One region of the Kitasatospora sp. NPDC034023 genome, then DNA from elsewhere that is predicted to be linked to it. Evidence: riboswitches for the same ligand, from Rfam matches in the RefSeq annotation. Region 1 holds a riboswitch; each other region holds the start of a gene.

Region 1 (6,992 bases):
CGAGGGCGCCGGCGGCGAGGACCGCACCGTCGCCGAGCTCCTGGCCATGGCCGCCGAGGCCGGGCTGCCGACGCCCGTCCTGGTGCCGCTGGTGCCCGGTCCGCACGGTTTCCTGGCCGAACTCCACGCGCTCGCCGCCGAGTACGGCGCGCCGGTCACCGACGCGCTGGGCCCGCACCCGCTGCTCGCCGAGGCCGTGCACGTGCGACTCTCCGAGGCGGGGCTGGCCCGCGCCGACCGGGCCCGGCTGTTCGCCATCGCGACCGCCGCGGACGGCGTGGTCCTGACCACCGTCGGCGGCGAGGACGCCGCCGCCGCAGCCGGCATCACCGGCGTACTGCTGGCCGCCCGACTGGCCGTCCCGGTCGTCGCCGCCGCGCTCGACGTGCCCGGCTCGGTGGCCGCGGCCGTCAACCACCTCAAGGAGTCCGGCTCGCAGCGCCCGGCGCTGGCCCCGCTGGTGATCGGGCCGGAGGCCGACTCCGAGCTGCTCGCCACGGCCGCCGAGGAGACCGGCTGCCCGTCGGCGGCGCCGCTGGGCGCGTACCCGACCGTCGGCCAGCTGATCGCCTCCACCTACCTGGCCGCGCTGCCCACGCCGTCCCCGGAGGAGCTGGCGCAGGCCGAGGCGGAGGCGGCGGCCGCCGCCGAGGCCGAGGGGGTCGTGGAGGGCGCCCGGCGCGCTCACGCGGCCGCCGAGGCGCCTGCCGGACAGTAAGGACACCACGCGCCGGTCGGCGCGCACACAGGGCCCGGAACGGCTTGCGTTCCGGGCCCTTCGCTTTGCCTCTCTCGTTGCCCCTCCTGTTGCCTCTCCTGCTGCCCCTCCTGCTGCTTTCCTGTGCCGTACGGGAGTTACAGGAGTTAAGCGAGCAATGAAGGGAATGTCCGTTCTGGCGCCATTTGCAAGGAAATGGTGAGCGCACTCTCCGGCGCTCGAATCGCGGCCACCCCCCTGGCTCGGACGGCGCGCCGCTTCGCGCTTCAACACACCGTCACGTCACTCCTGAGGCGAAGACAGTTGTGGGCATCCGCAACAGCATTGCCGAAAAACGATCATTTACGATCATGATTACCTGACATTTTGGCAGTTCCCACTAAACCGTGATGCGCGTCACAGCTATTTGCAGTTTGAACTTAAGTCTGCTTAACGTGCTCCCCGTTCGTGGCCACACGGACCCAGTTCATCCGCAACGCCGAGTCCTGCCGTCGGATGTCCTGGAAGCGCGAAAACGCACCACGGCAGGAGCGGGGGACCCACAGGTAAGTCGCCCCGGACCGTTCCCCGGAACGTCCAGGGCTAGGGGTGAAGCCGCGCTCACGCGCGGCCGGGCAACTCCAGCCCGAATCCGACAGCTCACCTCGCAGGCGTGGGAGAGGACCGCGTCTTCATGCTGCCCACCAACGGCACCCGTCTGTCCAGCCGCACCCGCCGCGTGATCGCCGCCATCGGCGTCGCGGGCGTCGGCCTCACCGTCCCGTGCCTCGTCTCCGGCACCGCCTCCGCGGCCTCCGTCGCCACCTGGGACAAGGTCGCCCAGTGCGAGAGCACCGGCAACTGGAGCATCAACACCGGCAACGGCTTCTACGGCGGCCTCCAGTTCACCCAGAGCACCTGGTCCGCCTTCGGCGGCACCGCCTACGCCGCGCGCGCCGACCTGGCCACCAAGGACCAGCAGATCGCCGTCGCCGAGAAGGTCCTCGCCTCGCAGGGCCCCGGCGCCTGGCCGGTGTGCTCGGTCCAGGCCGGCCTCACCAAGGGTGGCGCCCCGGCGTCCGTCGACACCTCGACCGCCGCCAAGCCCGCCGCGCCCGCCGCCCCGGTCGCCAAGCCCGCCGCCAAGCCGGCGCAGACCCAGGCCCCGGCCGCCAAGCCGGCCGCGCCCGCCCAGGACGCTGCCCAGGCCGCCACCGACTCCGCCACCGGCAACTGGACGCAGAAGCACCAGCAGCAGGCCCAGAGCGGCGACTACACCGTGGTCGAGGGCGACTGGCTGTCCTCGATCGCCGACAAGCACAACGTCCAGGGCGGCTGGCAGCGGCTGTACGACCTCAACCGCAGCACCCTGACCGACGGTCCGAACACCATCTACCCGGGCCAGCACCTGTCCTTCGGCGACGGCGGCCAGGCCCAGCAGTCGGCCTCCACCGACCAGTCCGCCTCCTCGGACAAGTCCGGCTCGGACTTCACCTGGTTCAACCGCTCGCAGAAGTCCGGTCAGTCCGCGAACGGCGGTGCCGTGAACGCCAAGCCGGCGGCCCAGACCCAGACCCCGGCCGCCCAGCCGGCCGCCCAGGCGCAGACCCAGGCCCCGGCCCAGGCCGCCACCGGCAGCATGGCCGCCGCGGTCGCCTTCGCCGAGTCCAAGGTCGGCCAGGCCTACGTCTACGGCGGCACCGGCAACGGCGGCTGGGACTGCTCCGGCCTGACCCAGGCCGCGCTGCGCGCCGCGGGCATCTCCGTCCCGCGCGTCGCCGCCGACCAGGCCGCCGCCAGCACCCACGTCTCGCTGGACAGCCTGCAGCCGGGCGACCTGCTGTTCTGGTCCAACAACGGCCAGGACTCGGGCGTCTACCACGTCGCGATCTACGTCGGCGGCGGCAAGTACGTCGAGGCCGCCAACCCGAGCTCGGGCGTGCGCGAGCAGACCGTCGCCAACTGGGCCCCGGACTTCGCCGGCCGGGTCTGAGCACGGCGAACGGCTGACAGCCGACGGATTTCGACTGACGGACAACAGATAACAGATAACAGATTTCAACATCTGTCAGCTGTCAGTCGTCCTCCGAACGCTGACCACCCGCCACCCCCGGGGAGAGTCTGGTCGCTCCTCCCCGGGGGTTCCGGCGTATCCCCGTGGTGAAACCCCGCCCCAACGGGCAAGCTGCTGCTCCGCACCCGAGGAGGAGTCACATGGCCCAGGTCACCGTCACCATCGACGCGAACCTCGCGATCGACGCGATGATGCTCTCCGGTACCACGAACCCGCAGGACGCCGTCGAACTGGTCCTGCGCGACTACCTGGCCCGCGGCCGCCGCACCGAGACCCGTACCGGCGACGCGGCCGACGGCCGACGCCTCACCGCCGACCGTCCCACCGCCCAGGAGGGCTGACCCGGCGCACGCCGAAGGGCCCCGGAGAGCAACTGCCCTCCGGGGCCCTTCCCTTGCCCCTACGGCCGACGCTCAGCGCGCGCAGGCCCCGGTGGACCCGCGCATCACCAGCTCCGGCTGGAACATGAACTCGCCGCGCTGGGCCGCGTTTCCGCTGACCTCCTCCAGCAGCGCGTCCACCGCCGCCGTGGCCATCGCCTCGACCGGCTGGCGGATCGTGGTCAACGGCGGCTCGGTGAAGGCGATCAGCGGCGAGTCGTCGAAGCCGACCACCGACACGTCCTGCGGCACCGACAGCCCGCGCTGGCGCACCGCCCGGATCGCCCCGAGCGCCATCATGTCGCTCCCGCAGACGATCGCCGTGCAGCCCTTGTCGAGCAGCGCGCCGGCTGCCGCGTGTCCGCCCTCCACGCTGAACAGCGTGTGGTGGACGAGGTTCTCGGCCTCCTCCTGGGTGCGCCCGAGCACCTCCCGCATCGCCGCCGTGAAGCCTTCTATCTTGCGCAGCACGGGCACGTACCGGCGCTGCCCGACGGCCAGCCCGATCCGCTCGTGCCCGAGTTCGGCCAGGTGCTGGACGGCCATCCACATCGCGGCCCGGTCGTCCGGCGAGATGAACGGCGCGTCGACCTTGTCGCTGAACCCGTTGATCAGCACGAACGGCACCCCGCGCCCGGACAGCCGCGCGTAGCGGTCGTGGTCGGCCGTGGTGTCGGCGTGCAGTCCGGAGACGAAGACGATGCCCGCCACGCCCCGGTCCACCAGCATCTCCACCAGTTCGTCCTCGGTGGATCCGCCCGGAGTCTGGGTGCACAGCACCGGCGTGTAGCCGTGCCGGCTGAGCGTCTGCTCGATCACCTGCGCCAGCGCGGGGAAGATCGGGTTGCTCAACTCCGGTGTGATCAGGCCGATCAGCCCGGCGCTGCGCTGGCGCAGCCGGGTCGGCCGCTCGTACCCGAGCACGTCGAGCGCCGCCAGCACCGTCTGCCGGGTGGCGGCGGAGACGTTCGCCTTGCCGTTGAGCACGCGGGAGACGGTGGCTTCGCTGACCCCCGCCTGTGCCGCGATGTCTGAGAGTCGCGCCGTAGTCACGGTCCCAGAGCCTATTGCAACCACGTCAGACCGCCCACCAGCCGGTGCTGTCCGGAGCGAGCACCGTCTCGCCGCCGTCCACCACGAGGTCGACCGAGGCGAGCAGCAGTGTGCCCGGGGCCGCGATCCGCACCGGCTCGCCGGTGGTGTTCACGGTGCAGATGAAGGAGCCGCGGCGGAAGGCGAGGGTGCCCTCGGGGCCGTCCAGCCACTCGACCTCGGTGCCGGCGCCGAGGTCGGCCTGCGCCCGGCGGACGGCCAGCGCGCCGCGGTAGAGCTCCAGGGTGGAGGACGGGTCGCCGGTCTGCGCCTCGACGCTCAGCTCGGCCCAGGCGGCCGGCTGGGGCAGCCAGGACGGCCCGCCGGCCACCGGTCCGAAGCCGTACGGGGCCTCGGTGCCGGACCAGGGGATCGGGACGCGGCAGCCGTCGCGGTAGCCGTCCTGTCCGGCCTGGCGGAAGAACGACGGGTCCTGGCGCACCTCGTCGGGCAGGTCGGTGACGTCCGGCAGGCCGAGTTCCTCGCCCTGGTAGACGTACGCGGAGCCGGGCAGCGCGAGCATCAGCAGGGTGGCGGCGCGGGCGCGGCGCAGGCCGAGTTCGCGGTCGCCGGCGGTGCGGATCTGGGTGCCGAGGCCGGGCTCGTTGGCGAAGCGGGTGGCGTGCCGGGTGACGTCGTGGTTGGACAGCACCCAGGTGGTGGGGGCGTCGACCGGGCGCATCGAGTCGAGCGAGACGTCGATCACCTCGCGCAGCGCGGCGGCGTCCCAATCGGTGCCCAGGTACTGGAAGTTGAAGGCCTGGTGCAGCTCGTCGGGGCGGACGTAGTTGGCGGTGCGCTGGACGGTGGGGGTCCAGGCCTCGGCGACGCCGATCCGCTCGCCAGGGTACTCGTCGAGGATCTTGCGCCAGCTGCGGTAGATCTCGTGCACACCGTCCTGGTCGAAGAACGGCATGACGTCGTTGCCGAGCAGCTTGAGCTGGTCGGCGCCGCCGAGGTCGGGCAGGCCGGGGGCCTTGACCAGGCCGTGGGCGACGTCGATGCGGAAGCCGTCCACGCCCATGTCGAGCCAGAATCGCAGGATCGAGCGGAACTCGTCGGCGACGGCCCGGTTCTCCCAGTTGAAGTCGGGCTGCTCGGGGGCGAACAGGTGCAGGTACCAGTCGCCGGGGGTGCCGTCCGGGTTCTCGGTGCGGGTCCAGGCCGGGCCGCCGAAGATGGACTCCCAGTCGTTGGGCGGCAGTTCGCCCTTCTCGCCCTTGCCGGGGCGGAAGTGGTAGCGGTCGCGCAGCGGCGAGCCGGGGCCCTCGCGCAGGGCGCGCTGGAACCACTCGTGCTGGTCCGAGGAGTGGTTGGGGACCAGGTCGGTGATGATCCGCAGCCCCAGCTCGTGGGCGTCCCGGATGAGGGCGTCGGCGTCCAGCAGGGTGCCGAACATGGGGTCCACCGCGCGGTAGTCGGCGACGTCGTAGCCGGCGTCCGCCTGCGGCGAGGCGTAGAACGGGGAGAGCCAGACGGCGTCCACGCCGAGATCCCGCAGGTAGGGCAGGCGGCTGCGGATGCCGGGCAGGTCGCCCATGCCGTCGCCGTTGGAGTCGGCGAAGCTGCGCGGGTACACCTGGTAGATGACCGCGTCCCGCCACCAGTCTCTGGACGCGACGCCGGTCACAGGAGCCGGGGTGGCCGCCTCGTGAGCGGTCTCGGCGGCAGGCCGGGAGGTGTCGGCCAGGTTCTGGGTCATGGACGGTATCCCTTGGGGATCGGAGGAGCGGGGAGCCTTGCGCGCGAGGTTTTCCGCGTCAGGCGTCACGACTTGGAGGCACCGGCGGTCAGTCCGGTGACCAGGTGGCGCTGCACCAGGTAGAAGAAGGCCGCGGACGGGATCGCGATCAGCACCGCGGTCGCGGCCATCAGGTTCCACTGGGCGTCGTGCTCGCTGACGAAGGTCTGCAGGCCGACGGCCAGCGTGTACTTGTCGGAGCTGAGCATGAACGTCGAGGCGAACGGCACCTCGGCCCAGTAGGTGAGGAAGGAGTAGAAGGCGGCGACCGCCAGGCCCGGACGGGCGAGCGGCAGCACCAGCCGCCAGAAGGTGCCGAACGGGCTGAGCCCGTCGACCCGGCCGGCCTCGTCGATCTCCACCGGGATGGTGTCGAAGTAGCCCTTCAGCAGCCAGGCGCAGTACGGCACGGTGGTGGTCGAGTACACCAGGATCAGACCGGAGTAGCTGTCCAGCAGGCCGAGTTCGGAGAGCATCGTGTACATCGGCACGATCAGCACCGCGATCGGGAACATCTGGGTGACCAGCAGCGACCACATCAGCGGCTTGTGCCCGGGGAACTTCATCCGGGAGACGGCGTAGCCGGTGGTGGCGGCGAGCAGGACGCCGAACACGGTGGTGACGCCGGAGACCAGCAGGGCGTTGCCGAACCAGGTGAAGAAGTCGGTGTCGGACAGCACGTGCTGGTAGTTCGACAGCGTGAGCTTGTCGAGGATCTGGCCGGGGTGGAGGTAGTCGGTCTTGTCCGGGCCGAGCGAGACGAAGAGGATCCACGCGACCGGGAACAGCGCGATCAGGCTGGCCACGATCAGGGTGCCGTGGGACAGCGCCCGGGCCAGCGGGCTGCTCTCGCCGCGGCGGCGGACCTTGGCCGGCCGGGCAGTCGGGGCCGCAGTCGCCGCGGGGGCCGGGCGTTCGGTGGTGGTGCTCATCGGGGTTACCTGCCTTCGTGGGTCAACTGGGTCCGGGGCCTCAGCCGTTGGCCTGCTCGTTGCGGGCGAGCCAGCG
Region 2 (6,992 bases), on a different contig from region 1:
GCCGAGGAGATCGCCCTCGCCACAGGCATCTCGCTGCGCACCTTCTACCGGTACTTCTCCGTCAAGGAGGATGCCGTCGCCCCGCTGCTCGCGGCGGGCGGACGGCAGTGGGTCGACCGGTTCGCCGAGAGCTCGGCCGACCTGCCGCTGCGCGAGGCGCTGGAGAGCGCGGCGGTCGCGTCGCTGACGCCGGCCGACGAGGCGGGTGCCGAGATGATGCAGTGGACCCGCAGCCTGCTGCGCGACCCGAGCCTGGAAGGTGCCTGGCAGCGCGTCCACGCCGACTCGGAGGTGCGGCTGCGCGCGGTCCTCGCCGACCGCTGCCCGGAGGGCACCGATCCGCTGGAGATCCGGCTGGCCGCCGCCGCCGCGACAGCGGCGATCCGGGTGGCCCTGGAGCAGTGGGCCTCCTCCGACGCCCCCGCCGTCGGCCCGGGCTCCCCGCGCGACCTGGGCGCCCGCTGCATGCGCGAGCTCACGGCGGGGCTGCGGCTCTGGGAGCGGGTGTCCTGAGCCGGGGGTGCGTCGGGCGTGGGGCGTGGTGGCTGCCGCGCCCGGCGGTTGGCGGGTGACGGCGAGCAGCTGACAGGGTTCAGGGTTCAGATGTCAGATGACAGATTTCGAAATCTGTCATCTGAACTCTGTCGGTTGAAAGCCGTCGGCCGTTCCCCGCGACCTCCCAGCCCGCCATCAGCGTTCTCCCAGCTGGCGCTAGGGTTGATCATTGCGCCCTGGCAGGGGAGCCGGGGTGACCTCCTCGGATGTCCCCAGCGGAGGGGTCCGGAGTTCGAGGCGTGGGAGCAAGTAGGACATGGGTCTGACGAGCCACAAGGTGCTGGCGCTGACCGTATTGATCGCCGTCGTGGTGATGGGGGGCACGGTCTGGCTGTGGCCCAGGATGGCCAGGACGACCTGGCAGGCGGTGCTCGGCCGGATCGGCACGCTGCTCGCCACCCAGTTCGCGGTGCTCGCGGCGCTCGGCCTGGTGGCGAACAACTACTTCGCCTTCTACAGCAGTTGGGACGACCTGCTGGGCACCGGTGACACCGGCCCGGTGGTGATCCACAACAAGGCGGACGCCTCCGGTCGCCTCCTGGTGGAGACGATCGGCCACGCCTCGGTCAAGGGCGGCGGTGCGGTGGGCCGCGAGCCCAGCCAGTCGGGCGAGATCCGCAAGGTCCGGATCGACGGTGCGGTCAGCCGGCTGTCCACCGAGAGCTACGTCTACCTGCCCCCGCAGTACTTCCAGCCGGAGTACGCGCAGAGGAAGTTCCCGGCCGTGATCGTCAGCACCGGGTTCCCAGGAATCGCCGAGAACCTGATCACCCGCTTCAACTACCCGGGCGCGGCGCTCAAGCTGCTGCAGGAGGGCCGGATGCAGCCGACCGTCCTGATCCTGATGCGCCCCTCGCCCGCGCTGCCGCAGGACACCGAGTGCGAGGACATCCCGAACGGCCCGCAGTCCGACACGTACTTCACCAAGGACGTGCCCTCGGCGATCCAGGCCAGCTTCCGGGTCTCGTCCGACCCGCAGGCCTGGGCCTTCATGGGCAACTCGACCGGCGGCTACTGCGCGCTCAAGCTGGCCATGCGCCACCCCGACGTGTTCCCGACCGCCGTCGCGCTCTCGGCCTACTACGACGCCGCCGACGACCCGACCACCGGTGACCTGTTCGGCGGCAGCAAGCAGCGCCGCGACGAGGCCAACCTGATGTGGCGGCTGAAGAACCTGCCGCAGCCCAACGTGTCCGTGCTGCTGGCGGGCACCAAGAAGGGCGACGGCGACTACCGGCGGGAGACCGAGGCCTTCGTCGAGGCGGCGCGGAGCCCGATGAAGGTCTCGTACAGCATGCTCGAGAACGGCGGCCACAACTTCGAGACCTGGAGCGCGCTGCTGCCGTCCTCGCTGGAGTGGCTGTCCCAGCACCTTGCGGTGCCGAACCCGACCGCCTGACGACCGGCCGCTTATCGGCCGGACCCCGGGGCCCAGCCGCGGGTCGGGGGTCCGGCCGTCACAGGTCTCAGGCCACCCGCTCCAGCGAACCGGTGTGCAGCTGGCCGACCCGGCCGCCCTCGCCCTCGAAGGTCCAGAAGGCCCGCACCGTCAGCTTGTTCAGGTCCATCACATGGCTGACGGTGATCCCGCTCTGCTCCGTCCAGCTGACGAAGTAGATCTCCGGTGCGACCTCGGCGACGTGCAGCCGCACGTCCTCCCACTGGCCCGCGGACTCGCCGAGGCCCTCCCAGCGCAGCCGCGTGCCGTCGGCCGAGTAGGTGTTGCGGAAGGCCGCGCCGTTGTCGGCCCGGAAGACGTAGGTGCGGCCGGCGAAGGCGGGCAGGGACGCGATCATGGTGGGGCGGCTCCTCGTTTCGGGCTTTGGTGCTCTTGTGCACTGCGGAAATGTCAGGCCTCCAATTTATCCGACCGGGTGCAGTCGGTCAGATCTTTGCCACGGTACGGATCGCCACCGCGCCGCCCGCCGGGGGGTGCGACCGGCACATGGACACCCGCCGCGCTCCGGTCCTACCGTCCGCCCATAAAACGCACCCCTGCGAGACTCACCCCAGCGAGACGCACCCCCACCACGCCCGTCCACACCACCGGCATCGCGACGGTCGGCGGCACCCGGCTGCTGAGCGGCCTCGACCGCCTGGAGCTGGCCTGGGCGCCGGAGGCCGAGAGCCAGGTCGACGCCTGGCTCGGCTGACCATCCCGCCAGGCCTTCGGCCGAGCACCCGGACGGGCACCCGGCCAGGAACCAGGACGGGCATCCGGCCGGGCCGGGGGATTGATCAACTCGGCCGCCGCACAGCGTTGTTGATCGACACCACTGTGAGCTGCGCGACAACCGGACCGACGGAGTTGTCCGTTCACGCACAGCCTGCCTAGCCTGCAACGGTCGTCCGCCCTCGCGGACCCCGCCGCCGGGACGCCGAGTCCCGTCCACCCGTCGGCGGGTCACCGAGCACCACGCGGACGGGAGCGGGGGAACCAAGGTCGGCGCCCGGCCCGCGCGCTCACGCGTACGGGTCGTGGCTAGGGGTGAAGCCGTTCCACAGGCGGCCGGGCCAACTGCAGCCCGAACCCGACAGCTAACCTCGCAGGCGTCGCAGAGGTCCGCTCATGCCCCAGCCTGCTGTCCGGCGCGCCACGCCGCGCCGCGCCCGCCCCTCCCGCCGCGGCCGCAACGCCGCCTTCGCCGCCACGGGGGCGCTCGCCATCAGCGGCGCCGGCCTGTTCGGACTGCCGTCCGTGAGCAGTGCCCAGGCCGCCACCGCGCCGACCGTCACCCAGGACCGGCTCGCCCCCGCCACCATGGTCGCGGGCAAGGCCGGCACCGCCTCGCTCGGCCTGCACTCCTCGGCCTGCTTCACCGCGAAGACCGTCGGCGTGGGCGTGCGGGACGCGCGCGGCACCAACCTCGACTTCCCCGGCAACGCCTCCAACGTGCAGATCTGCCCGAGCGGCGTGAACTTCACCAGCGGCGCGCGCACCCTGCCCGCCGGGACGTACACCCAGTTCGGCTTCTGGCAGGACCTCGGCGGCGTCTGGCACAACCTGCCCTCGCAGCAGCTGATGGTCTCGGCCACCGCCACCCCGGCCCCGGCCCCGACGGCCACCGCCACCCCGGCGCCGACCTCCACGCCGACCCCGACCTCCACGCCGACCCCGAGCGCCACGGCCAGCCCGACCGCCCCCGCGCCGTCCTCCCCGGTCGTCGGCAAGTCGCTGACCTGGTCGGACGAGTTCAACGGCTCGATCTCCTGGGGCCAGCGCTGGGTCGGCGACAAGAGCACCTCGTACAAGTACGGGAACCACAACCCGGACGACAACAAGCTGGACTGGCTGAACAAGAACAACGTCAGCGTCGCCAACGGGGTCGCCACCTTCACCGCCGCCCCCGGCGGCCCGGCCCTGGAGAACGGCAAGCAGTCCTGGAACACCGGCTTCCTGACCACCGAGGGCTCCAGCGAGGGCTTCCAGGTCAAGACCGGCGACTACGCCGAGACCCGGGTCAAGCTGCCCGCGGGCACCGGCGCCTGGCCGGCCCTGTGGACCTGGAAGAACGGCAACGGGGAGATCGACTCCTTCGAGTACCACCCCGACAACCCGAACCTGCTGGAGCTGACCAACCACGTCAACCCCGGCAACCCGAAGTACTACACCGACGCGAGCGCCATCGCGAAGGACCAGTGGGTGACCATCGGCACCTACTACGGCGCGAACTCGGTGGACTGGTACGTCAACGGCGTCAAGGTCTTCTCGGACGGCAAGGGCGTCGGCGCCAACTGGTCGGCGTACCTGATCCTCAACCTCTCGGTGTGCGCGGGGCAGTACCACCCCGCGCCACAGGGGACCGCTCCGATCACCATGGCCGCCGACTACGTCCGCGTCTACCGCTAACCGGTAGGACGTCTCACCGGTCGCCGCAAGCCGGCAGCCGCTCGCCGGCGCCCGGCGCCCGGTGGGACGACGTGCTCAGGAACCGGCAGCCGTCTCGACCACCGTGATGTCGAACGGCTGCCGGTTGTTGCTCTCGTCCCGGTCGTCCGCGCTGCGCACCGCGACCCAGCCGCCGCTCAGTTTTCCCAGGGGCAGGTCGGGGTCCAGACGGACCGGGACGAGGGCGGTCGCGGTGCGCAGCGGCGGCAGCCCGGGCCCGAAGACGCAGCGCACCCGGTGGCCGTTCTGCAGCACCTCGCAGTTGTCGGGGTAGTAGGGCCCCTCGGGGGTGACGCCCTTCGGCAGGGTGACCACGACCGTGAACGGGGAGGCGGTGGCGTCCGGGCCCCTGTTGGCGACGAAGCCGTGGACGGTCGTGGTGCCGCCGGGCGGCGCCGCCGGGTCCGGGTCGATCCGGACCACCTCCAGGTCGGAGTCGGACGGCGCGGCGACCACGGCGGGCAGGGTGGACACCTCGGGGACGGCGGACGCGGTCGGCGCGCCCGGCGCGACGACCTCCACCGCCGGACGGGGCTCCGGCCGACGCAGCGCCCAGGACGGGCTGGTGGCCGGCACCGCCACCGTGCAGCCCGCCACGACGGCCGCGACCAGCACGGCCCCGCCGTACCTCCTGCCCCTCGTGCTGCCGTGCGATCCCGTGTCACCGCAAGACCCAGTGCTGCCGCGCGATCCCGAGCCACCTCCTACGACGCCCCGTACGTCCTGCTGCTCCATGCCGCTCACCGTGCCCTCGTGCTTCGGCCGCCCGCACCGTCGCGGGCCGCGTCCGCACCAGGGTGGCCGAGCTGTCGCCGCGACCGGGGCGCATCCCGACCCGCCCCGCCGCCGTCCGCTCGAACGGAGGACGTGCGGTGTCGGCCCGGCGGCCCGTGTCGGAAGGGGGGGTGACGAGGCGTCAGGCTGGTGGCCCTCAGGGGGCGAGGACCTGCCCCAGCCGGCCGGCGATCTGGCGCATCACCGGTACCAGCGAGGCGGCCCCGGCCTGCTCCTCCAGGGCCCGGATGCGGGCCTCCGGCCCGGAGACCGAGAGCGCGGTGGGCGTCGGCGCGCCGGGGACGGCGAGCGCGATGCAGCGGACGCCGATCTCCTGCTCCTGGTCGTCGACCACGTAGCCGCGCTCGCGCGCCTCGGCGAGCTGGTGCAGCAGCTCCTGCGGGTCGGTGACCGTGTACTCGGTGTGGGCCGGCAGCGGGTTGGGGCCGAGGACGGCGCGCGCCTCGTCCTCGGGCAGCTGGGCGAGCAGTGCCTTGCCGACGCCGGTGCAGTGCGGCTGCACCCGCCGCCCGACCTCGGTGAACATCCGCATCGAGCGCCGCGACTGCACCTGCCCGACGTACACCACCTCGCCGCCCTCCAGTACCGCCAGGTTCGCGGTCTCGCCGGTGGCCTCCATGAGCTCGGCCAGGTAGGGGCGGGCCCAGCTGCCGAGCAGCCGCCCGGCCGTCTCGCCGAGGCGGATCAGCCGGGGGCCGAGGGTGTAGCGGCGCGCGGTGTCCTGGCGGACATAGCCCTGCTGGACGAGGGTACGAACCAGTCGGTGGATGGTCGGCATCGGGAGGCCGGAACTGGTGGAGAGCTCGCTGAGCGTGGCCACGCCGCCGGCGTCGGCCAGCGCCTCCAGGAGTTGGAAGGCGCGCTCGACGGACTGCACGCCGCCGCTCGCGCGGTCGGAGCCTGTCGTCGATGCTGTGTCGGGGGTCGCAACCACCGGCGTTCCCTTCGCTGTCGGGGAGGAGTAGAGTCCCGGCGACCTATTCAACAAACCGTTGAAATTCTGTATCGCGGAAACTAGTCTCCACCTTACAGAATCGAACTCGCCGACAGGCGGGTAACGATCGAGGAAGTTCCCGAGGAAGTTCCCACCGGAGCTCCCTTCGCCAGGCTCAACCGTCTTAGGAGTGTCCTGCTCATGGCTGCAGATCAGGGGCCCGTCGGCACCTCCCCCGCCGCTCCGGTCGTCACTGTCGCCGGTCCGCGCGTCCACCGGGCGGAGGAGGTGCTCACTCCGGAGGCCGTCGCCTTCGTCGTCGGCCTCCATCGCGCCTTCGAGGACCGCCGGCAAGAGCTCCTGGCCAGGCGGAAGACCCGCCGCGCCGAGATCGCGGCAGCCGGCACGCTGGACTTCCTCCCCGACACCGCCGACATCCGCGCCGGGGACTGGAAGGTCGCCGAGGCGCCCCGCGCCCTCCAGGACCGCCGGGTCGAGATCACCGGGCCGACCGACCGCAAGATGGTCATCAACGCCCTCAACTCCGGCGCCAGGATCTGGCTCGCCGACTTTGAGGACGCCACCTCCCCGACCTGGGAGAACGTGGTCAGCGGCCAGGTCAACCTGATCGACGCCTACGAGGGCCGGATCGACTTCACCACCCCGGCCGGCAAGGCCTACGCCCTCAAGCCCGCCGCCGAACTCGCCACCGTCGTGGTCCGCCCGCGCGGCTGGCACCTGGACGAGAGCCACCTGCTGGTCGACGGCACCCCGGTCGCCGGCGCCTTCCTCGACTTCGGCCTGTACTTCTTCCACAAC
Region 3 (6,992 bases), on a different contig from region 1:
GCCGAGTTCGAGCCGCGGGTGCAGCAGCTCACGGACCGGCTGATCGACGGCTTCGCGCAGCGCGGTTCGGCGGACCTCATCCACGAGTTCGCCTTCCCGCTCCCCATCTACGCGATCTGCGACCTGCTGGGCGTGCCGGCCGAGGACCAGGACGACTTCCGCGACTGGGCCGGCATGATGATCCGCCACGGCGGCGGCCAACGCGGCGGCGTGGGGCGAGCGGTGAAGCGGATGCGGGCGTACCTGCTGGAGCTGATCCACCGCAAGCGGGCGGACCTCGGGGACGACCTGATCTCGGGTCTGATCCGGGCGAGCGACCACGGCGAGCACCTGACCGAGAACGAGGCCGCGGCAATGGCCTTCATCCTCCTCTTCGCCGGTTTCGAGACGACCGTGAACCTCATCGGCAACGGGATGTACGCGCTGCTGCGCAATCCGGGGCAGCGCCGGTCGCTGCAGGAGTCGGTGGCGCGCGGGGAGCACGCGCTGCTGGAGACGGGGATCGAGGAACTCCTGCGCTACGACGGGCCGGTGGAGATGGCGACCTGGCGGTTCGCGACGCGGCCGCTGACCATCGGCGGGGTGGACATCCCGGTCGGTGACCCGGTGCTGGTGGTGCTGGCCGCCGCGGACCGCGATCCGGCCCGGTTCGCGGACGAGAACACCCTGGACCTGGCCCGGACTGACAATCCCCACCTGGGGTTCGGGCACGGCATCCACTACTGCATCGGCGCCCCGCTGGCCCGCCTGGAAGGGCGTGCCGCCCTGGCCACACTGCTTTCCCGGCTGCCCGATCTGCGGCTCGCGGAAAGCCCGGAGAATCTGCGCTGGCGCGGCGGTCTGATCATGCGTGGACTGCGGGAACTTCCGGTCGAATTCAGTCCGGAGAGTCGCTCCCCGCATACGCCCCTGCATACGCCTCCGCATACGCCCCCGACACCCCTTATGCGCCCCTGACAAACTGACACAAGATGACGAAACGCCGGGCGACACGCTGACGGAACGTCGCCCGGGGTCTTCCGGTTCAGGTGTGAACGCCCATCAATCCGGACATAGCGGCGCCGTTGGTAGGCGATCGGGCACGCGCCGTAATTTCTGTGTGATATCGGTGATATGAGCTTGTGATTGGTCTGAGGATCTGTCTACTCTCCCTGGAGTTCGCAGCTGCGGACCTCGTGCGCGGAACGCCGAATCCTGCCCGCCGCGTCACGGGAAACCGACCAGAACCCTGGGCAGGGGCGGGGGAACCAGGTTTGTTGCCGTTTCCCACGGCTTGGGGTGAAGCCGCCTGAGCGGAATCGTTTCCGCGTACAGCGGCCGGGCCACCTCCCGGTCCGAACCCGACAGCTCACCTCGCAGGCGTGCGGAGAGGGACCTCTTCATGCTGTTCGTTGGAACCGGTCGTCACCGCCGTCGTACCCAGACCGAGAAGGCCATCGCCGTCGCCGGTGTGGCCGGCGTCGGACTCGCGATGCCGCTCCTCACCGCCACCGGCGCCTCCGCCGCACCGGCCTCCGCCTGGGACTCCGTCGCCCAGTGCGAGAGCGGCGGCAACTGGAGCATCAACACCGGCAACGGCTTCTACGGCGGCCTGCAGTTCACCTCCGGCACCTGGAAGGCGTACGGCGGCACCGCGTACGCGCCGCAGGCCAACCAGGCCAGCCGGGCGCAGCAGATCTCGGTCGCCGAGAAGGTGCTCGCCTCGCAGGGCCCGGGCGCCTGGCCGGTCTGCTCGAAGAAGGCGGGCCTGAGCAAGGGCGGTGCCCCGGCCGCGGTCGACACCTCCTCGGACGCCAAGCCGCAGTCCGCCCCCGCGCAGCAGGCCCAGAAGCCCGCCGCCAAGCCGGCTCAGAACCCGGCCGCCCAGAAGCCCGCCGCGCAGAAGCCTGCCCAGAAGCCGGTGCAGCAGGCCGCCCCGCAGCAGCAGGCGCAGCCGCAGGCCCACGGCCTCTCCGGCCAGGGCGGTTGGGACGCGGACGCGAAGGTGTACTGGTACCAGAACAACGGCGCCTGGTACTGGACCAGCCACCAGAGCGTCTACCAGCAGTACGCGGGCCACGCCGCCGCGCAGCAGTACGCGGGCCACGCCGCCGCGCAGCAGTACGCCCCGCAGGCCGCGCAGCAGCAGTACGCGCCGCAGGCCGCTCCGGCGTCCGGCCACGACTACACCGTCCGCGACGGTGACACCCTGTCGACCATCGCCGCCGCGCAGGGCGTGTCCGGCGGCTGGCACGCGCTGTACGAGCAGAACCACGGGACCGTCGGCGGCGACCCGAACCTGATCCTGCCCGGCCAGGTGCTGCACCTCGGCTGAGCCGACGCGTGAAGGCCGACGCGCGAAGGGGGTTGGGCCCGCCGGCCCCCTTCGTCCGCATTCGCCCGCTTCAGTGGGACAAGCTGGGACAAGCAGGTGAACTACTGGTGGGTAGCGGGGCCACACGCTGAGACGAGACCGAGGCGGACGTGGCCCCGGGAGCCTGGGCGGCTAGGCTCTGGTCCGTAACGACTCCGCAATCGTCCTGCTGACAGCACCACCGTCAGCCGGACCTGCTTCCGCAAGGAGATGCCTCGTGCCGTCCATCGATGTCGTCGTAGCCCGTGAGATCCTCGACTCGCGCGGCAACCCCACGGTCGAGGTCGAGGTCGGCCTCGACGACGGCAGCACGGGTCGTGCCGCTGTCCCGTCGGGTGCCTCCACCGGCGCCTTCGAGGCGCTGGAGCTGCGCGACGGTGACAAGAACCGCTACTTCGGCAAGGGCGTGGAGAAGGCCGTCCTGGCCGTCATCGAGCAGATCGGCCCGGAGCTGGTCGGCTACGACGCCACCGAGCAGCGCCTGATCGACCAGGCCATGCTGGACCTGGACGCCACCCCGGACAAGTCCTCGCTCGGCGCCAACGCCATCCTGGGCGTCTCGCTGGCCGTCGCCCACGCCGCCTCCGAGGCCAGCGACCTGCCGCTGTTCCGCTACCTGGGCGGCCCGAACGCGCACGTCCTGCCGGTCCCGATGATGAACATCCTCAACGGCGGCTCGCACGCGGACTCCAACGTCGACATCCAGGAGTTCATGATCGCTCCGATCGGCGCGGAGTCCTTCTCCGAGGCCGTCCGCTGGGGCGTCGAGGTCTACCACACCCTCAAGGGCGTGCTGAAGGAGCGTGGCCTGTCCACCGGCCTCGGCGACGAGGGCGGCTTCGCGCCGAACCTGGACAGCAACCGCGAGGCCCTGGACCTGATCACCGAGGCCATCCAGAAGGCCGGCTACGTGCCCGGCCGTGACGTCGCGCTGGCCCTGGACGTCGCCGCCTCCGAGTTCTACGAGGACGGCGCCTACCAGTTCGAGGGCAAGGCGCTCACCTCCACCGAGCTCATCGAGTACTACGCCGACCTGGTCGCGTCGTACCCGCTGGTCTCCATCGAGGACCCGCTGGACGAGTCGGACTGGGACGGCTGGAAGGCCATGACCGTCAAGCTGGGCGACAAGGTCCAGCTGGTCGGCGACGACCTGTTCGTCACCAACCCGGCCCGCCTGGCCAGGGGCATCGAGACCGGCACCGCCAACGCGCTGCTGGTGAAGGTGAACCAGATCGGCTCGCTGACCGAGACCCTGGACGCCGTCGAGCTGGCCCAGCGCAACGGCTACCGCTGCATGATGTCGCACCGCTCCGGCGAGACCGAGGACGTCACCATCGCCGACCTGGCCGTCGCCACCAACTGCGGTCAGATCAAGACCGGTGCCCCGGCCCGCTCCGAGCGCGTCGCCAAGTACAACCAGCTGCTGCGCATCGAGGAGATCCTCGACGACGCCGCCGAGTACGCCGGCCGCGGCGCCTTCCCGCGCTTCCGCTCCGCGGAGTAACAAACACAGTCGCTCCGCGGAGTGACGAGCGCAGTCGCTCCGCACACCAGTGAGCACGAGGGCTGCTGAGCGCCAGCCTGACCGGTGCCCCGCCTTTCACCCCGTAGGGTGGACGGCGGGGCACCGTCGCGACCAGGAGGGGATACGGGAGATGGCAGGCTGGAGGATCCCGGGCTTGGCGGCCCGGCCTCGGTTCACGAGCCGGGCGACCGTCCTCGTCCTGGTGCTCTGCTCGCTGGTGGCGATCCTCGCCTACCCGACGCGGCAGTTCATCTCCCAGCGCGCCGAGATCTCCGCCCAGCGGGCGAAGGCCGACCACGCGCGCCAGCAGGTCGAGCAGCTGCGCCGGGACAAGGCCCGCTGGCAGGACCCGGAGTTCGTCAAGGCGCAGGCGCGCGCCCGGCTGCACTACGCGGTGCCGGGGGAGACCCCGTACATCGCGGTGGACCCGGCGGGCCAGGCCTCGGCCAAGCCCTCCTCGTCCGCCGCCGGCGCCCCCGCCACCGGTGTGGCGGCCGGTCAGGCGATGGCCGCCAAGCCCTGGTACACCAGCATCTGGGACTCGGTCGACGCCGCCGACGCCGCCGCACCCGCCCCCGCCACCCCCCTTCCGCTCCCACCGTCCTCCGTTGGAGACACCTCCCCCCATGACCACTGAGAACCACCCCACCGTCTCCGACGCCGACGTCGCGGCCATCGCCGCCCAGCTCGGCCGGGTGCCGCGCGGCCTGCGCGGCGTGGCGCACCGCTGCCCCTGCGGCAACCCGGACGTCGTGGAGACGGCCCCCCGCCTGCCGGACGGCACGCCGTTCCCGACGCTGTACTACCTGACCTGCCCCAAGGCCGCCTCGCTGATCGGCACCCTGGAGGCGGACGGCGTGATGAAGGACCAGAGCGCCCGGCTCGCCGAGGACCCGGAGCTGGCCGCCGCCTACCAGAAGGCGCACGAGGACTACATCGCCCGGCGGGACGCGATCGAGGTGCTGGAGGGCTTCCCGAGCGCCGGCGGCATGCCGGACCGGGTGAAGTGCCTGCACGTGCTGGTCGGCCACTCGCTGGCGGCCGGCGAGGGCGTCAACCCGCTCGGCGACGAGGCGATCGGCATGCTGGAGGACTGGTGGGCCAAGGGCCCGTGCGTCTCCCCGGCCGAGGTCCAGGCCGCCGGTGAGCGGGTCGCCCGCAACCGCGCCAAGGAGCAGGACCACGAGGCCGTGATCGCCGCCAAGCAGCAGAAGACCGCCGAGCGCGCCGCCAAGAAGCGTGCCGCGGATGACGTCGCGCCGGACGCCGAGGGGCAGCAGGAGTCGCAGTGACCATGACCCGCGTGGCCGCGATCGACTGCGGCACCAACTCGATCCGGCTGCTGGTCGCCGACCTGGACCCGGAGACCGGTGAGATCACCGACCTCGACCGCCGGATGATGGTCAACCGGCTGGGCCAGGGCGTGGACCAGACGGGCCGGTTGCACCCGGACGCGCTGGCCCGCACCTTCGCGGCCTGCCGGGAGTACCAGGAGATCATCTCGGGCTTCGGCGTCGGCCCGGAGCGGGTCCGCTTCGTCGCCACCAGCGCCTCCCGGGACGCCGAGAACAGCGACGAGTACGTCAAGGGCGTGCGCGACATCCTGGGCGTCGAGCCCGAGGTGGTGAGCGGCGAGGAGGAGGCGCGACTCTCCTTCCTGGGCGCCACCAAGGAGCTGACCGGCGACCAGTTCCCGGCCCCGTACCTGGTGTTCGACCTCGGCGGCGGCTCGACCGAGTTCGTGCTCGGGACGGACGACGTGCAGGCGGCGCGCTCGGTGGACATCGGCTGCGTGCGGCTCACCGAGCGGCACTTCGGCGGCGCCGAGCTGCCCTCCGCGGAGCAGATCGCGGAGGCCCGGGCGCACGTGCGGGCCGAGTTGGACAAGGCCGAGGAGGTCGTCCCGCTGACCGGTGCGGCCACCCTGGTGGGCCTGGCCGGGACGGTCACCACGGTGTCCGCGATCGCCCAGGGTCTGTCGGACTACGACTCGGAGGTGATCCACCATTCGCGGGTCAGCCGGGAGCGGGTCGCCGGGATCGCCCGCGAGCTGCTGGCCGCGACCCACGCCGAGCGCGCGGCCATCCCGTCGATGCACCCGGGCCGGGTGGACGTGATCGCGGCCGGGGCGCTGGAGCTGCTGGAGATCATGGAGCGGACCGGTGCCGCCGAGGTGGTCGTGAGCGAGCACGACATCCTGGACGGGATCGCCTGGGGTATCGCCCGCTGACCTGCTGCGGGGCTTACCCGACCGGCCCCGGCGCCCCTTGCGGGGAGCCGGGGCCGGGGCGCGCCCGGGCCCGTGCGGAAAAGTTCGTGAATTTCTTCACATGGCGATCGGGTCATTCGGCGCACCGCCTCGCCCGCTACGTCCGAATTGTGGGACCGAAGGCCTACCGGGCGTGAGGCCCGCTGGATCGCAGGCCAGGGCTCGTTCACGGTTTGAAAATCGAAATCATGCGCGGGAACCCGGGCGCTGTACGGATCGTTGCTGCTCAGCAGGGTGGTGCTCCGGCGCACGTTCGCGAGGGGGCCCGAAGGGGTGTGAGCACACACGCTTGGGCGGGATTTGTGGCCGCGCAGTGTAGCACGGGGGGTCCATGAGCTTGTGACCGGGCTCACGAAGGCTGCTCCGGACGGTGCTGGATACTTTCGGATATGAGCACCACGGAGCGTCCTCGCATCCTCATTGTCGGCGGTGGTTACGTCGGCCTGTATGCCGCGATGCGCATCCTCAAGAAGATGCGCTACGGCGAAGCGACCGTCACGGTCGTGGACCCGCGGTCGTACATGACGTACCTGCCTTTCCTCCCCGAGGCGGCCGGCGGCAACGTCGCGCCCCGCAACCTCGTCGCGCCGCTGCGCAGCGCCCTCAAGCAGGCGGAGGTGCTGACCGGGTCCGTCACCGGCATCGACCACGCCCGCAAGGTCGCCACGATCCAGCCCGCGGCCGGCGACAGCTACGAGCTGCCCTTCGAGTACCTGGTCGTCGCGACCGGCTCGGTCTCCCGCACCTTCCCGATCCCGGGTCTGGCGGAGAACGGCATCGGCATGAAGACGGTCGAGGAGGCCATCGGCCTCCGCAACCACGTCATGGCCCAGCTCGACAAGGCC
Region 4 (6,992 bases), on a different contig from region 1:
AAGGAGGTGATCCTGAATTGAGTACCGTCAGGATGTGTGAGGTGGCTGCTCGCTAGAGCCGCCCCTGCCTGCGCAGGGTGAGGCCCCTGGCCTCCGGCAGGCGAAATCCATAGCAGTCACCCGGCCCGCGGGCTCACCGGAACATCCCCGGTGCCTCGGCGCCTGGCCAGTGCACGGGCCGGCGCGGAGGAGTAGCCCGCGGGTCGTCTGCGTTTCCGGGGGCGCCCGGGCCGCCCGCGGACTCCTGGCGCCGCAGTCGGTGCTCCCGTGTCGTAGCCGGGGCACCCGTGTGTAGCCGGGGCACCCGTGTCGCAGTCGGTACTCCCCCGTGTCGTAGCCGGGGCGTGCCCGGGACGTTTCCGGGGTGGGGCCGCGGCGCTAGAGTCGGCGCCGGGTTCCGGAGCGGAGCGGCACGGACACAGGGGGTAGGCGATGACGAAGGCGCGACGACTTGGCGGCGGATCGGCGCTGCGGACGGCGCAGTGGGGTGCCGCCGGAGTACTGGCCGGGACGGGGCTGATCGGGCTGCTGCTGTTCGCCCTCGGCCGGGACCAGACCTGGCAGGCGCTCGGCGGCGGCCTGGTGGTGGCCGGAGCCTCGACGGTGCTCGGCGCCGGCCTGGGCTTCCTGTTCGGTGTGCCCCGGGTGCGCGGCGACTCGGGCGAGCCGCACGGCTCGTACGCGCCGAACACCAATCTGGAGCAGGTCTCGGACTGGCTGACCAAGGTGCTGCTGGGCGTCGGACTGACCCAGCTCGGGTCGCTCGGCGAGCGGCTGCACGAACTCGGGTCGGCGCTGGCGCCCACGCTCGGCGGGGGCGACGCCGCGGTGCCGTTCGCGGCGGCCCTGGTGCTCTACTTCCTGGTCTTCGGCTTCCTCGCGGGCTGGCTGGTGACCAGGCTCGCGCTGCCGCGGGCGCTGAACGACGCCGACCGGGCGCTGGACCTCTTCCTCGCCGGGCAGGACCGCGACCGGCACGGCGACAAGGTGGGTGCGGACGACCTGCGGGTCCGCGCGATGCAGCAGCTCGGGCTGCTGGGCGGCAGCGCGGAGCACCCCGCCGCGCTGGCCGGGCAGCTGCCGCCCGCCTCGGGTTCGCCGGCCGGGCCGGCGGGCGTGGTGGCCGAGGTCCGCTCGACCGCGCGGCGGTCGGCGCTGACCGCGGACCAGGTGCGGGACCTCTTCACGGACGGCTCCGAGGGGCGGCGGATCCAGGCCCTCGCCCTGATGCAGGGCGACCCGTCGCTCGCGGACCTGGCGAGCGTGCTGGACGCGATCGAGCACCCGCGCTCGGGCTTCGAGCAGTACCACGCGCTGCTGGCCGCCCGGGGACTGCTCTCCCGGCTGCCGGCCGCCGAGGCGCAGCGGCTGCGGGACGCGGTGGCGGCGCAGCTGGTCGATCCGCGGGGCATCCCGTACGGGTCGGACCGCAGCTGGCTGGCGGAGAAGATCCTCTCCCGGCTGCAGGTGACGGCCTTCGTGCCGGCCCAGCAGGCCCAGGCACCCCAGCCGACCCAGCCGACCCAGCCATCCCAGCCGTCCGGCTCGGCTGCACCCGATGCGCCGACCGCACCGGATGCGCCGACGTCGCCCGCCTCGCCCGCCACGCCGTCTGCATAGCGGCCCCTACAGCCCGGCGGCCACGGGCTGCCCGGCCTCCGCCCGGGGGCGGCGGTCGGCGGCCCGCAGGACCAGGACGCGGCGGGTGCGTCCGTCCTCGGCCCGGGGGAAGCGGCGGACCTCGCTGGCTATCCGGCGCTCGCCGAGCGCGTACCGCAGGGGGTCGAGGTGCCCGCAGCGGCGGCCCCGGCCGTCGTGCAGGGGCTGGACGCGGACCTCGCCGCCCAAGGAGGTGACCCGGACCAGCTCGGTCAGGGCGGCCAACTGGTGCTCGGGGCCGAAGAGTTCGGGGTAGGCGAAGAGCAGGTAGCCGCTCAGGGTGAGGGCGAAGGTGCCGTCCGCGAAGGGCAGCCGGGGCAGCGCGGCGGCCACGTACCGCTGCGGGTGCGCGGCGGAGTCGGCGGCGAACAGCCGGCGGGCGCGGTCCCAGCTGCGCAGGTAGCGCTCGGGCCGGTGCGGGCGGGGCGCGGGGTAGAGGTGCGGGCGGGCGGCCATCGCGACGGCCATCGCCGCCCGGGCGGCCCGGGCGCGGTCCGCGACCACCGGCAGCGGCAGGGCGTACGCCGGGTCGGCGGCGATCACCCGGCAGCCCAGCGCGCGCGCCTCGGCGGCCAGGCCGGCCGCGCCGCCGGGGCAGTCCAGCAGCGGCCCGGGGAGGGCGGCGAGCTGGGCCCGGGTGAGGTCGAACAGGGCGCAGTACTCGTCCAGCGGGCGGGAGGTGACCAGGACGTCCGGGGGTTCGGGGGGAATGCCTGGGGCGGCCACGCGGTCATCCGAACACGCGGCGGCCCCGTCCGCATCCGGAGTGCGAACGGGGCCGGGACCGAGTCGGGGCCGGACGGTCAGCGCCTGGTCAGCGGCCGAGCAGGCCCTGGGCGGCGGCCCGGTTGACGTTGGTCAGGCCGCGGACGAGCTGCGCGGTGAGGAAGACCAGCACCACCCCGACCAGCGAGAACCCGGCGATCTGCCACATCCCCTCGACGTAGTAGACGTGCCGGACGTGGTGGCCGTCGGTGTAGTCGAACAGCTGGTACCCGCGCCAGCCGGTGTAGGTCGGGAAGACCCAGTGGTAGGCCGGGTAGAGCGCCATCGCCCAGCCGAGCAGCAGGAACACCAGGGTCATGGTGAAGCTGAAGATCGCCCAGGGGAACATCACCACCTGGTACAGCGCGGCCTTCCAGCCCGCCCCGTCCGCCAGCCGCGCGGTGATCGCGCCCCAGTTGCCCGGGCGGACCGGGCGCACCGGCTTCGGGCCGGGAACGTCCAGGGCCAGCATGCCCCGCGCCCGGGCCCGCTCCAGTCGGCCGAAGCCCCGGGCGGCGATGGTCAGGCCGGCCAGCACGGGCAGGCCGAGGGCGGTGACGAAGGTGCCGAGGCCGAGGCAGAACAGGGTGATCGCGACGGCGAAGCCGGCGATCGCCACCGGCAGGCCGCTGAGCACGTAGCCGACCTCGCGGTAGTAGTGCGCGGAGAACGGCGCCGTCCAGAAGGCGGGCGGCTGTCCGGTCCGGTGGGCCCGGGCGGGGCGCGGGTCGTCGCCGTGACCGTCCAGGACGTCCCACTCGTGGTCCCGTGTGCTTCGGCTGCTGCTCATGTTCCGGCCCCCGGCCCCTCGTACTGACGGTCGTTCGTGCTCGCTGACGTCGTCCAGTCTGGCCGAACCGCAGGTCGCGGCGGCATCCGGAGGCCTGGCGGATCGGGGGTGGGGTTAACCCCCCGGCCCCCGGCCCCCGGCCCCCGGTCCGCCGGCCCGCCGGTCTCCCTGGCCACACGGGTGCGCCGTGGGGGTTCAGCCGGTCGGGCCCGGCCACTCGTCGACGAGCAGCGCGAAGAGGTGCGAGTCGGAGCGGACGCCGTTCTCGAGCCGGTCGTGCCGGGCCCGCCCCTCCAGCCGGAACCCGAGTCGGGTGAGCACCTTGGCGGAGGCCGTGTTGCCCACGTCGGCCGAGGCCGTCAGCCGGTGCAGGTCCAGGGTGTGGAAGGCGAAGTCGCAGAGCAGGCCGGTGATCTCGCCCGCGTGGCCTCGGCCCCGGAAATCGCGGCCGAGGACGCAGCCTAGGTCGGCGGCGCGGTGCTTCCCGAGGGTGAGTGCGGCGTGTCCGATCGGGGTCGCGTCCTGCGGGTCCTCGGCGTCGGCGAGCCTGGTGACGGCGAGCCGGTAGGTGTCCCGCTCGTCGGCCATCGCCTCCTCCAGGTAGAGCTCGATCTGGTCGGCGCAGGTCTCGCGGTCGTACGGCTCGAACGGCAGGTGGCGGGTGACCTCCGGGTCGCCGAACAGGGCGTGCAGCGCGTCCACGTCGCCGTCGGTGTGGTGGTACTCGCGGATGGCCAGCCGGGGGCCGGTGAGTCGTACGGGGACCATGGCGGCCGACCCTACCGGCCCCCGGAGGCTACCGTTCGGACTATGAACGACGAAGACCTGCGACTCGCCCCGCGCACCAGGGCCGCCGACCTGCTCGCCTGGGCGGCCGAGCAGGGCCGCACGCCGGTGGCCGAGGCGCCGCTGCGCGCGGTGCTGGCGCTGCTGGAGCTGGGCGAGGGCAGGATGCACGACGGCTGGCCCGAACTGACCTCCGACGCGGTGGAGCACCTGCTGTACGAGCGGCTCCACCTGTACGTCCAACCCACCCCCGAGGAGGACCCGCTCGCGTACGGCGACGCGGTCCGGTTGCTGATCGACCACCAGCGGGCGGTCCGGCGGCTCAACGCCAAGCGCCAGGAGCGGCTGCACGCGGAGGCCGAGTGGCAGGGCGAGGTCGCGGCCGGGCTGCTGCGCCGCGCCGACCTGGTGACCTGGCCCCGGCTGTACGCGCTGCTGCTGCACGCGTACGGGGTGGACGTCGCGGACGAGGCGGCGGTGCGGGACTGGCTGACCGGCTTCGGCGAGCTCCCGGAGGAGGAGCGGCTGGCCGCGTACGAGTCGCTGGTGCCGGCCGGCTGGCTGGACGAGCCGGACGAGCGGGGCTGGGGACCGGGCCGGGTGCTGTCGGTCGGCATGGCCACGGACGGCGCGCGGCGGCTGCTGGAGCAGGGCCTGATGCGGCGCAGCTACCGCAACCTGGCCGAGCTGACCGCGCTCGGGCGGCCGATGCCGGACGAGCTGGCCGGTGACTTCGGGCAGTTCGAGGAGGCGGCGGTCGACGCGGCGCTCGACCTGTTCGGGGAGTGGACGGTGCCGGGGCTGCCGCGGCTGCTGGTGGCGGAGTTCCCCGAGCTGGCGCCGGAGCCCGGCCAGGAGGAGATCGACGCGTACGTGGCGCAGTTGCCCGCGGAGGAGTGAGACGCCGCGAAAAGCCCCCGGCCGCTCGAACCGAGCGTGCGACCGGGGGCTTTCGGGTGTCCGTTACGGGTTGAGGCCGTGCTGCTGGAGCCAGGGCTCCGGGTCGACCGGGGCGCCGCCGCCGGGGCGCACCTCCAGGTGCAGGTGCGGGCCGGTGACGTTGCCGGTCGCGCCGACCTTGCCGATCTGCTGGCCGGAGGCGACGCCGCCGGAGCCCTTGATGATCGAGGAGAGGTGGCAGTACCAGATCTCGGTGCCGTCGGGCAGGGTCTCGACGATCCGGTAGCCGTACGAGCCGGACCAGCCGGCCGAGGTGATGGTGCCCTGGCCGAGCGCGTACACCGGGGTGCCGGTGTCGGCGGCGAAGTCCAGGCCGGTGTGCAGGTTGGCCCAGTAGCGGGCGCTCTGGCCGTAGTGGGCGGAGAGCCGGTAGTCCTTCACCGGGAGGGTGAGGGCGGCGGCGCGCTTGGCCTCCGCCTCCGTCGCGGCGGCCTTGGCCTCCGCCTCCTTGGCGGCGGCCTTGGCCTCGGCCTCCTGCGCGGCCTGCACGCGGGCACCCTCCTCGGCGGCGGTGCGCTGGCTGTCGGCCTGCTGCTGGATGCGGGCGGCGAGCGCGAGGCCGGGGTCGGCGGCGAGCGCGACCGGGGTCTCGTCGGGGGCCTCGATGGCGGGCGCGACGGCCGGGGTGGCCGAGGCGAAGCCGGTGGCACCGAGGGTGGCGGCGACGGCGGTGACGCCGAGCAGCGGGGAGGCGCCGCGGGTCTGACGCGGCATCCGGTGCCGGTTGGCCTCGGCCTCCGGGCCGAGGGCCTCGGGCCCGTCCACGCCGGGGTGGTCGAGGAGCTGGGTACCGGCTGCGGGGCCGGCCGGGTGTGCCGGGGTGTGCGTCGACGCCACGGAGGCGCGCTCCTTTCCTTCCTTCGCGCCTACCGGGTTAGCTGACGGGTTCGGAGCAGGAAGGTCTCCTACGGCCGGGCCGGGGCCCCGCCGATTCACCCCAAGGAACATGGTTCCCCGGCTCCCTGACCTGCCCGGAGGCCGGTCGGCGGGATTAGGCGACGGCGCACGGTGCCGTCTGGGAACGGCGTTGACGACCGCGCTGCGTTATCAAACGTTAATCCTAGGACGCTCTGATTCCAAGCCATCCGTCCGGGACGGCAGTGGAGCGAGTGATCGGACGTCAACGAACGACCCCTCATGCGAGCACCCCATCTGAGTACTCCTACTCATGTGCGGCCCGGCCGGGCGGCCGCATCCTGGCGCCATGAGCGCACCGATGCAGAACCGCACGACGGCCGCGTACTACATCCAGGCCATCCTCTCCTTCGCCCTGTCGGGCACCGCCCTCGCCGTCGGGATCGCCTACCTGCCGGTCGGCGGGTGGACTCGGGCATTCCTCGGGATCGGCCTCCTCTACACGGTCACCTCCTCCTTCACCCTGGCGAAGGTGATCCGGGACCGGCACGAGTCGAACGAGATCGTCAGCCGGGTCGACCAGGCCCGACTGGAGAAGCTGCTCAGCGAGCACGACCCGTTCAAGCCCGAGGGGATCTGAGGCGAGCCAGCCTTCCCCTCTCCCGTCGACGCCCTCTTCGACAGTTCCTTCGAGACTCTCTTCGGCCGAGGGCTTGACGGCTAAGGCTATTAGCCTTAGCTTTATGGCTATCGGCAGCAGCGCCGATGTCGCAGCGAAGGACCGAGGAGGCCCACCATGAACGCCCCCATCAGCCCGGACACCCAGTACCTGACCGTCCCCGGCGGGCGGATCGCCTTCGACGACACCCGACAGGGCGACGGCACCCCCGTCGTCCTGCTCCCCGGAATGCTCGACAGCCGGGCCGCGTACCGGCACCTGCGCCCGCTGCTCGTCGCCGCCGGCCACCGCGTCGTCACCATGGACCTGCGCGGCTTCGGCGAATCCTCCATCGCCTGGGACGACTACGGCCCCGCCGCCATCGCCGGCGACGTCCTCGCCCTGCTCGACCACCTCGGCATCGAACGCGCCGTCCTCGCCGGGAACTCCTACACCGGCGCGACGGTCGTCAAGGCCGCCGGGGACGCCCCGGAGCGGATCGCCGGGATCGTCCTGATC

The links. Region 1 has a riboswitch for cyclic di-AMP ahead of ACZ52R_RS24160 (transglycosylase family protein). Riboswitches for the same ligand answer to the same signal wherever they lie in the genome.
Region 2: it holds a riboswitch for cyclic di-AMP, as region 1 does, so the genes downstream of both, ACZ52R_RS17030 (glycoside hydrolase family 16 protein) here and ACZ52R_RS24160 (transglycosylase family protein) in region 1, are expected to answer to the same signal.
Region 3: it holds a riboswitch for cyclic di-AMP, as region 1 does, so the genes downstream of both, ACZ52R_RS07715 (LysM peptidoglycan-binding domain-containing protein) here and ACZ52R_RS24160 (transglycosylase family protein) in region 1, are expected to answer to the same signal.
Region 4: it holds a riboswitch for cyclic di-AMP, as region 1 does, so the genes downstream of both, ACZ52R_RS20350 (M23 family metallopeptidase) here and ACZ52R_RS24160 (transglycosylase family protein) in region 1, are expected to answer to the same signal.

Annotation. Positions count from the first base shown of each region.
Region 1 is NZ_JBVIRY010000018.1:153,812-160,803, reverse strand. It holds gene ACZ52R_RS24165 (sirohydrochlorin chelatase family protein) at 1-718, shown strand, start outside; cyclic di-AMP (ydaO/yuaA leader) riboswitch at 1,216-1,384, shown strand; gene ACZ52R_RS24160 (transglycosylase family protein) at 1,392-2,690, shown strand; gene ACZ52R_RS24155 (hypothetical protein) at 2,912-3,112, shown strand; gene ACZ52R_RS24150 (LacI family DNA-binding transcriptional regulator) at 3,185-4,204, opposite strand; gene ACZ52R_RS24145 (glycoside hydrolase family 13 protein) at 4,230-5,945, opposite strand; gene ACZ52R_RS24140 (sugar ABC transporter permease) at 6,011-6,916, opposite strand; gene ACZ52R_RS24135 (carbohydrate ABC transporter permease) at 6,957-6,992, opposite strand, start outside.
Region 2 is NZ_JBVIRY010000011.1:46,382-53,373, forward strand. It holds gene ACZ52R_RS17015 (TetR family transcriptional regulator) at 1-513, shown strand, start outside; gene ACZ52R_RS17020 (alpha/beta hydrolase) at 812-1,954, shown strand; gene ACZ52R_RS17025 (phenolic acid decarboxylase) at 2,022-2,351, opposite strand; cyclic di-AMP (ydaO/yuaA leader) riboswitch at 2,958-3,123, shown strand; gene ACZ52R_RS17030 (glycoside hydrolase family 16 protein) at 3,125-4,405, shown strand; gene ACZ52R_RS17035 (hypothetical protein) at 4,481-5,059, opposite strand; gene ACZ52R_RS17040 (IclR family transcriptional regulator) at 5,376-6,173, opposite strand; gene aceB (malate synthase A) at 6,375-6,992, shown strand, end outside.
Region 3 is NZ_JBVIRY010000004.1:129,939-136,930, reverse strand. It holds gene ACZ52R_RS07720 (cytochrome P450 family protein) at 1-957, shown strand, start outside; cyclic di-AMP (ydaO/yuaA leader) riboswitch at 1,209-1,376, shown strand; gene ACZ52R_RS07715 (LysM peptidoglycan-binding domain-containing protein) at 1,382-2,314, shown strand; gene eno (phosphopyruvate hydratase) at 2,571-3,857, shown strand; gene ACZ52R_RS07705 (FtsB family cell division protein) at 4,033-4,515, shown strand; partial or broken gene ACZ52R_RS07700 (DUF501 domain-containing protein) at 4,487-5,020, shown strand; gene ACZ52R_RS07695 (Ppx/GppA phosphatase family protein) at 5,173-6,108, shown strand; gene ACZ52R_RS07690 (NAD(P)/FAD-dependent oxidoreductase) at 6,537-6,992, shown strand, end outside.
Region 4 is NZ_JBVIRY010000014.1:168,503-175,494, reverse strand. It holds gene ACZ52R_RS20375 (hypothetical protein) at 433-1,620, shown strand; gene ACZ52R_RS20370 (hypothetical protein) at 1,627-2,385, opposite strand; gene ACZ52R_RS20365 (sensor domain-containing protein) at 2,474-3,214, opposite strand; gene ACZ52R_RS20360 (GNAT family N-acetyltransferase) at 3,410-3,982, opposite strand; gene ACZ52R_RS20355 (hypothetical protein) at 4,025-4,900, shown strand; gene ACZ52R_RS20350 (M23 family metallopeptidase) at 4,964-5,797, opposite strand; cyclic di-AMP (ydaO/yuaA leader) riboswitch at 5,810-5,968, opposite strand; gene ACZ52R_RS20345 (YiaA/YiaB family inner membrane protein) at 6,165-6,455, shown strand; gene ACZ52R_RS20340 (alpha/beta fold hydrolase) at 6,612-6,992, shown strand, end outside.